DNA from 3 places in the Kocuria sp. CPCC 205258 genome. Region 3 is predicted to be linked to each of the others. Evidence: riboswitches for the same ligand, from Rfam matches in the RefSeq annotation. Region 3 holds a riboswitch; each other region holds the start of a gene.
The links. Region 3 has a riboswitch for S-adenosylmethionine ahead of RF644_RS03130 (acyl-CoA dehydrogenase family protein). Riboswitches for the same ligand answer to the same signal wherever they lie in the genome.
Positions count from the first base shown of each region.

Region 1: another riboswitch for S-adenosylmethionine. It lies ahead of RF644_RS01480 (LLM class flavin-dependent oxidoreductase); the one in region 3 lies ahead of RF644_RS03130 (acyl-CoA dehydrogenase family protein).
Region 2: another riboswitch for S-adenosylmethionine. It lies ahead of RF644_RS10900 (hypothetical protein); the one in region 3 lies ahead of RF644_RS03130 (acyl-CoA dehydrogenase family protein).

Region 1 covers NZ_JAVKPS010000001.1:318,752-320,977, forward strand. Annotated here, with positions in the region: gene RF644_RS01480 (LLM class flavin-dependent oxidoreductase) at 1-866, opposite strand, end outside; SAM riboswitch class IV at 945-1,059, opposite strand; gene RF644_RS01485 (CoA-binding protein) at 1,202-1,666, opposite strand; gene RF644_RS01490 (maleylpyruvate isomerase N-terminal domain-containing protein) at 1,752-2,226, opposite strand, start outside.
Region 2 covers NZ_JAVKPS010000005.1:182,045-184,270, forward strand. Annotated here, with positions in the region: gene RF644_RS10890 (glycosyltransferase family 1 protein) at 1-498, shown strand, start outside; gene RF644_RS10895 (PIN domain-containing protein) at 502-885, opposite strand; gene RF644_RS10900 (hypothetical protein) at 897-1,124, opposite strand; SAM riboswitch class IV at 1,138-1,263, opposite strand; gene RF644_RS10905 (hypothetical protein) at 1,681-1,977, shown strand; gene RF644_RS10910 (hypothetical protein) at 2,080-2,226, opposite strand, start outside.
Region 3 covers NZ_JAVKPS010000001.1:673,960-676,185, forward strand. Annotated here, with positions in the region: gene RF644_RS03130 (acyl-CoA dehydrogenase family protein) at 1-1,156, opposite strand, end outside; SAM riboswitch class I at 1,270-1,364, opposite strand; gene moeB (molybdopterin-synthase adenylyltransferase MoeB) at 1,496-2,226, opposite strand, start outside.

The DNA.
Region 1 (2,226 bases), 360 kb from region 3:
TCGGTCTCGTCGACGATCACGTGCAGCATGGCGAAGATCTTGAGGTCGTCCCGGTTCCGGCCGCTGGCCTCCGCCTCGTCGCGCAGCTTGTCGGTCACCACCCGGGTCAGGTCCGGGCGGATGCCGCCCACGAACACCGCCTCCGCGTGGCGGCCGGCGAACGCCCGCCCGCGGGAGGAGGCCCCGGCCTGGAAGATCAGCGGCGTGCGCTGCGGGGACGGCTCGGTCAGCCCGATGCCGGGGACGTCGAAGTACCTGCCGTGGTGCTGGATGGGGTGGACGAGCGCCGGGTCGGCGAAGACCCCGTTGACCCGGTCGCGCCGGACCGCGCCGTCCTCCCAGGAGCCCTCCCAGAGCTTGTAGCAGACCTCCATGAACTCCTCGGCGATCTCGTAGCGCTCGTCGTGGGAGATCTGCTCCGTCAGCCCGTGGTTCTCGGCGGCGGACTTCAGGTAGGACGTCACCACGTTGAAGCCCATCCGGCCCTTCGTGAGGTGGTCGAGGGTCGCGAACTTCCGGGCGAGCGGGTACGGCTGCTCGTAGGTGATCGCGCTCGTCACGCCGAAGCCGAGGTGCTTCGTCACGGCCGCCATCGCGGAGATCTGCATGAAGGGGTCGTTGACCGGGATCTGGGTGGCGTCCCGGATCACCGGGGCCGCGGAGTTCTGGTAGACGTCGTAGTACCCGACGACGTCCGCGAGGAACAGCGCGTCGAAGAGCCCCTTCTCCAGGACCTGGGCGACGTCCGTCCAGTACTCGATCGTGTTGTACTCGTCCGCCCGGGAGCGGGGGTGCTTCCACAGACCGGGGGCCTGGTGGCCCACGCAGGTCATGTCGAAGGCGTTCAGGGCGATGCGCTTGCTCATGGGGTGTTCCTCCCGGGTCGATGCCGACCCGCGCCCGTGCGTCGTGGAGACCTGCCCGCGGGTCCGACGCACTGGTGGGCGCCGTACTTGCCGCGGAGCACGTGCACCGCGGCCCGATGTTCATCTGGGGCACCCCGCTACGGGAGAGGGTTGCCGCCCGACCAGCCAGAGCTTCGTGTCGGGACTCGTCATCGTCGTCGGGGGACAGCTTAGCGGGTGGCCCCTGACCGGGTGCAACCCCCGTGCGGTCCCGCCGCACGGGGACCGTCCCGGCCGGCGGCGGGACGGTGCCGATCCGGTACGGGCGGCTCCGCCGGGTCGCTCAGCCGGGTCGTTCAGCCGGGCGGGGCGAGCGGCGGGGTCCGGCCCGGGTCCAGGGTCCAGCCCCGCCGGAGCAGGGACCGGAGCTCGATCAGGGGGCAGGTGTCCATGACCACGTCGAGGCCGGCCCGCTCCGCCCGGGCGGCGGCGGCCTCGTCCACGACGCCCAGCTGCAGCCACACCGCGGCGGCGCCCACGGCGATGGCCTGGTCCACCACCGCGCCGACGCGGCGGGAGTTCACGAAGCAGTCCACCACGTCGATCGGCCCCGGGACCTCGGCGAGCGTGCGACGGCCGGGCTCGCCGTGCACCGGCTCGCCCTTCGGGTTGACCGGGACGATCGTCATGCCGAGGTCGTCCCGGATCCGCTTCGCCACCGAGTGCGCCGGACGGGCCGTGTTGCCGGTCAGCCCCACCACGGCCCACCGGCCGGGCCGGGTCATGAGGCGGTCGATGACGGCGGGGTCGTTGCGGCTCATGCCCCCAGCCTGGCACGGAACCCGTTCCCCCTCCTTCTTCCTCCGCGAGATTGCACGTGTCGGCGACCTCGCGGAGGGGGGAAGGTCAGGAGAAGAGCGGCAGGAGGTCCGCGTGCGCGCCCAGCTCCGCACGCTCCTGGGCGGTCAGCTCCGCCCGGCCGGTGCCCACGCGGGCGAAGTGCTCGTCGCTCCAGTGCTCGAGCGGTTCCCGCTCCCACAGGTCGGTGAGGACCCGGCGGACCTCGGCGAGCCCGTCCACGGCGGGACCCGGGGAGCCGTCCAGGTGCTGGATCAGGTCCAGGTGGTGCACCGTGGCCTCCACCGCGAGGGTGCTCAGCAGGTCCTCGACGCGCAGCACATGCCCCTGGGTGCGGACCGCGCCGTCGCCGCAGTGCTGCGCCGCGTGCACGAGCGCCCGGGTGGTCTCGCGGTGGAGGGCGCGCACCGGCTCCCAGTCCAGGACCATGGACGCGGCCACGCGGGTGTGGCGCCGGGCCTCGGCGGCCTCCGCGGGATCGCCGCCCCAGTCGGTCCAGTAGGTCGCGGCGTCCCGGTCGGGG
Region 2 (2,226 bases), on a different contig from region 3:
TCCGCGGTCGCGGACCTGCCCGGCACCCGTCTGGTGGTCGTGGGCTCGGGCCCGGAGGAGGACGCCCTGCGCCGCCGGCTCCCGCAGGCCCACTTCACCGGGCGCCGCAGCGGCGCCGACCTGGCGCGCATCATGGCGTCCTTCGACGTGTTCGTCCACCCCGGCGAGTTCGAGACGTTCTGCCAGACGATCCAGGAGGCCATGGCCTCGGGGGTGCCGGTGGTCGCGACCGGCCGGGGTGGGCCCCTCGACCTCGTGGACCGGTCCCGCACCGGCTGGCTCTATCCCCCGGGCGACCTCGGGGCGCTGCGCGGGCACGTGGCGGATCTCCTGGGCGACGAGGCGAAGCGGGCCGCGTTCGGCGTCGCGGCGCACGCGGCGGTCCAGGGCCGGACGTGGGACGTGCTGGTCGGGCAGCTGCTCGAGCACTACGAGCGCGCCGTGGCGCTCTCGGCCCAGGGGCAGGGGCGGGGCCGGCGGCACCGCCGGGCCGTCTGAGGGCTACCGGCGGGCGGGGGACGCGTCCAGCACGGGCGCCCCGGTGCCGGCGTACCGCTCCGGCTCCGCGGTCAGCACGGTCAGCCCGTGCACCAGGGCCGTGGCCGCGGTGAGCCCGGCGAGCGGGTCGGCCGCCCCCGTCGCGGCCAGCGCTCCCCACGCCCGGGCCACGGCGGCGTCCGCGGGGAGCACCCGGCCCGGGAAGCGCAGCTCGAGCTGCTCCGCCCACAGCGTCTCGTCGGGCCGCTCGGCGAGCAGCTCCCCGAGCACCGTGGCGGGCAGGAACAGCCGCCGGTGTCCGTGCCGGCGCAGGGCCTCGGCCAGCTCGGGGCAGCGCTCCGGGGTGCGCACCCCCAGCAGCACGGAACGGTCCAGGAGGAGGTCCACGGCGGCGGGCCTCAGGCCGCGGCGGCGAGCTCCCCGCGGGCCGGAGCCAGCAGGAAGTCCACGAACTCGGTGCGGACCTGCACCACGCGGGCGTAGTCCTCGACGCTCATGGCGGAGACGCTGATCGCCGGGACGCTCGGCGCGGGGCCGCGGCGGGCTCCGTCCCCGGTGGCCGGGACGGCGAGGGAGGGCTGGGGATACGCGCCCGTGCGGGCGGCCGAGTGGCGGGGGTCGGACATGACCGGGATCCTTCGTGCGCTCTTGCTCGCACCGGGTACCGCTGCTGCGGCGATGCGAGCCGCTTCGTCATCCGAACCACCCGTGAACATGGGGTTGGTGCCCGGTCAAGTCGGAGCTTGCCGACCGGGTCTCTTGAAGCTCTCCCCATTGAACCACATCGGCCGAACCGTGTCCGGTGCGGCGCCCCGGCCGGATCCGGTGCCCCCCTCCTGTGCACAGGCCTTCCCCGGGGTGTCACCGCCCGGACATCTCGACGACACATCGTTGCGCTGGAATGGGTCCCGTAGGACCGGGGACGGCGCAGGCGACGACCCCGCGCATTACGTTTCAGTGACACAACTCACGACTCGCTTGTCGTGGTGTCGGTGCCGCGGGGTAGCCTGAACCTGCTTCTCGAGATGCGGCGTCCACGCCCTCGGCCGGAGATCGACGATCCCCGGCGGAACCGTGGAGGGGCTCCGACCCGCTGCGCGCCAACCCGATGTTCCCGGGTGGATCGGATGACGAAGCGGCGGGCAACGCCATCGGATGCCTGCAAGAACGTCAGGAGAAAACATGACCATGTCCGAAGAAAGAACAGCCATCACCACCGACCAGCGCGAGGAGTGGATCGACGTGACCGTCACCGCCCTCCCCGATCTGCACCTCGTCCGTCTCACGTCGACCGACGGGGACGTGCAGGAGTACCTGAGCCCCGAGGCCGACGACCTGGCCGCCGCGGCGGAGCACACGGAGGGTACGGCGCAATGGTGCGCCAAGTACCGCCAGCTCCTCGTTCCCGGAGCCCTCGCGGCGACCGGACGGCACCCGTTCTTCAAGCTCCACCCCTCGTCCCTCCCGATGTCGGCATAGCCGGCGGACAGGAGCGCACGGAGGCCGCAGCCCGTCGGGCTGCGGCCTCCGTCGTGCCGGAGGACGGTGACGTCCGGAGCGCCGGTGGGACCCGCGGGGTGCTCACTCGAGGCCGTAGTCCCCCGCCAAGCCCCACCCGCCGCCGGCCTCGTCGGCGGAGCCGTCGAATGTCCACTCGGAGGCCTCGACCTCGAACGGCACGGAGACGTCCAGCTCGGCGTCGGAGACCCGGTTCACCACGAAGGGGTC
Region 3 (2,226 bases):
CCAGGCCCTTGGCCGTGGACGTGGCGGAGGCGCCCACGGTGAGGAACAGGTCCTGGGCCGCGCCGAGCGCCAGCTCCGGCACGGTGACCTGGGCGTGCTCCACGGCGATCTCGGACTCGTGCAGCGCCGCCGGGAGGGCCCCGGTGAACTCCGGCCGGTCGGCGCCGGCCGCTGCGGCGGCGGCGATCCCGGCGTCCAGGGCGCGGGCGGCGTGCAGGACGGTGGCCTCGGCGGCGAAGGCCTTGGCGGAGATCCGTCCGGTGGCCTCCTGGATCAGCGGGTCGTCGCGGAACGGCAGGCCGAGCCCGGTGTTGAAGGTCCGCCGGCGTCCGGCGATGGTCTCCACCGCGTCCCTCCGGGCCGCCCGCGCGATGCCGGCCAGCACGGCCAGCAGCACGATCTGGAAGAAGGCGGCCTCGTGGACGGCCTCCGCGCTGCCGGCGGTGCGGTCCAGCACGGCGTCCTCCGGGACACGCACCCGGTCGAAGACCGCGGTGCCGGTGCCGGTGAGCTTCTGCCCGAAGCCGTCCCAGTCGTCCTCGAGCGTCACACCCTCGGCGTCCGTGGCGACGACGGCGAAGCGCCGCCCGTCGCGGCCGTCCAGGGCGGCCGAGACGCGGGTGTAGTCGCAGAAGACGGAGCCGGTGGCGTAGAACTTCCGGCCGGTGAGCTCCCAGCCCTCGGGGGTCCGGCTCAGCACGGTGTTCAGGGTGCCCAGCGCGTTGCCGCCCTTCTCCGTGGAGGCGTTGCCGACGGTGGCCCCGGCCAGCACCCGCGGGTACCAGACCTCCTGGAGCTCGCGGGGCAGGAAGCGCAGGGACTCCACGAAGCCGTGGTGGGAGCGGTAGAGGTGGGCGATGTTGGAGTCGGCCTCGGCCAGGTCGACCAGCAGCCGGGTGAAGTCCTCGAGGCTGACCCCGGGGCCGCCGTGGGCCGCCGGGACGCGCAGGGCGCCGAACCCGGCCCGGTCCAGCCGGCCGACCTCCGCGTAGGGCAGCGCGCGCCGGAGGTCCCGGTCCAGGGCGCCGGCGGCGATCTCCGCGAACAGCGGCCGGAAGTGCTCCCGCAGCCCGGAGTAGTCCCCGGGCAGGCCGGCGGCGAGGTCCGTGCCGGCGCGGGGATGGGCGGTGGTCTCCTCGACCGTGCTCGGGGTCATGCGGTGGTCCTCTCGGTCGCACCGAGGATTGCCGGTCGGCCGGTCGCGCCGGGGGCGGGCCCGGTGGCGTCAGCGCCGGAGGCTGACGTCACGGACCGACTGCAGATCCGGGATCTCCATCGGTTCTGGCATTAGCACCCTGACCCCGGTGGAGGGCGGGTTGCTGCGGCGTCGTCGAGCCAGATCTCTCAGCCGCTCTGAATGGGGCGCTTGCCATGGCATCAGACCGCCCGGTCCGGGGCCAACCGGATGACGGGCGCACGTCATGGAGTGTCACGACGGCGTCACAGAAGGTCACGTCCTCCGCGGTGGTGTAGCGGTGTGCCGCAGGAGACCGGGTCAGTAGACCGGCTGGTCCGGGTCCACCTGTGCCGCCCAGGCGAGCACCCCGCCCTCGAGGTGGCGGACCCGCTCCTCCCGCCCGGCGTAGAAGGAGCGTAGCGCGGCGAGCGCGGTCGCGGAGCGGGCCCCGGCCTTGCAGTGCAGCACGAGGTCCGTGCCACGGGCCTCCGGGGGCAGGGCGTCCGCGCCGCGGTCGAGGATCTCCTGCAGCGGGACGGGCACGGCGCCGTCGATGGCCACGAGCTCCCGCTCCCAATCCTCGCGCACGTCCACCAGGGCGAAGGACGCCTCCCCGCGCTCCCGGCGCTCGAGCAGCCGGGCCAGCTCGGCCGCCCCGACGGTCTCGGAGGCGTCCGCGCCGGGCAGCGCGCAGACCGCGGCGGGCTGGGCCACCGCGGTGACCGGGGCGGCGTCGGGATCCGGGGTGAGCCGCATCTCGCGCCAGGTCATCGCCAGCGCGTCGTGCAGCAGCACCCGGCCGAGCAGGGGCTCCCCGGTGCCGGTGACGAGCTTGACGGCCTCGGTGACCATGACCGCGCCGACGGTGGCGGGGAGCATGCCGAAGACCCCGCCCTCGGCGCAGCTGGGCACCTCGCCGTCCGGCGGGGCCTCGGGGTAGAGGTCCCGGTAGGTGGGCCCGTGCCCGGCCCAGAACACGCTGACCTGCCCCTCGAAGCGCAGGATGGAGCCCCACACGCAGGGTGTGCCGGTCAGGGCGGCGGCGTCGC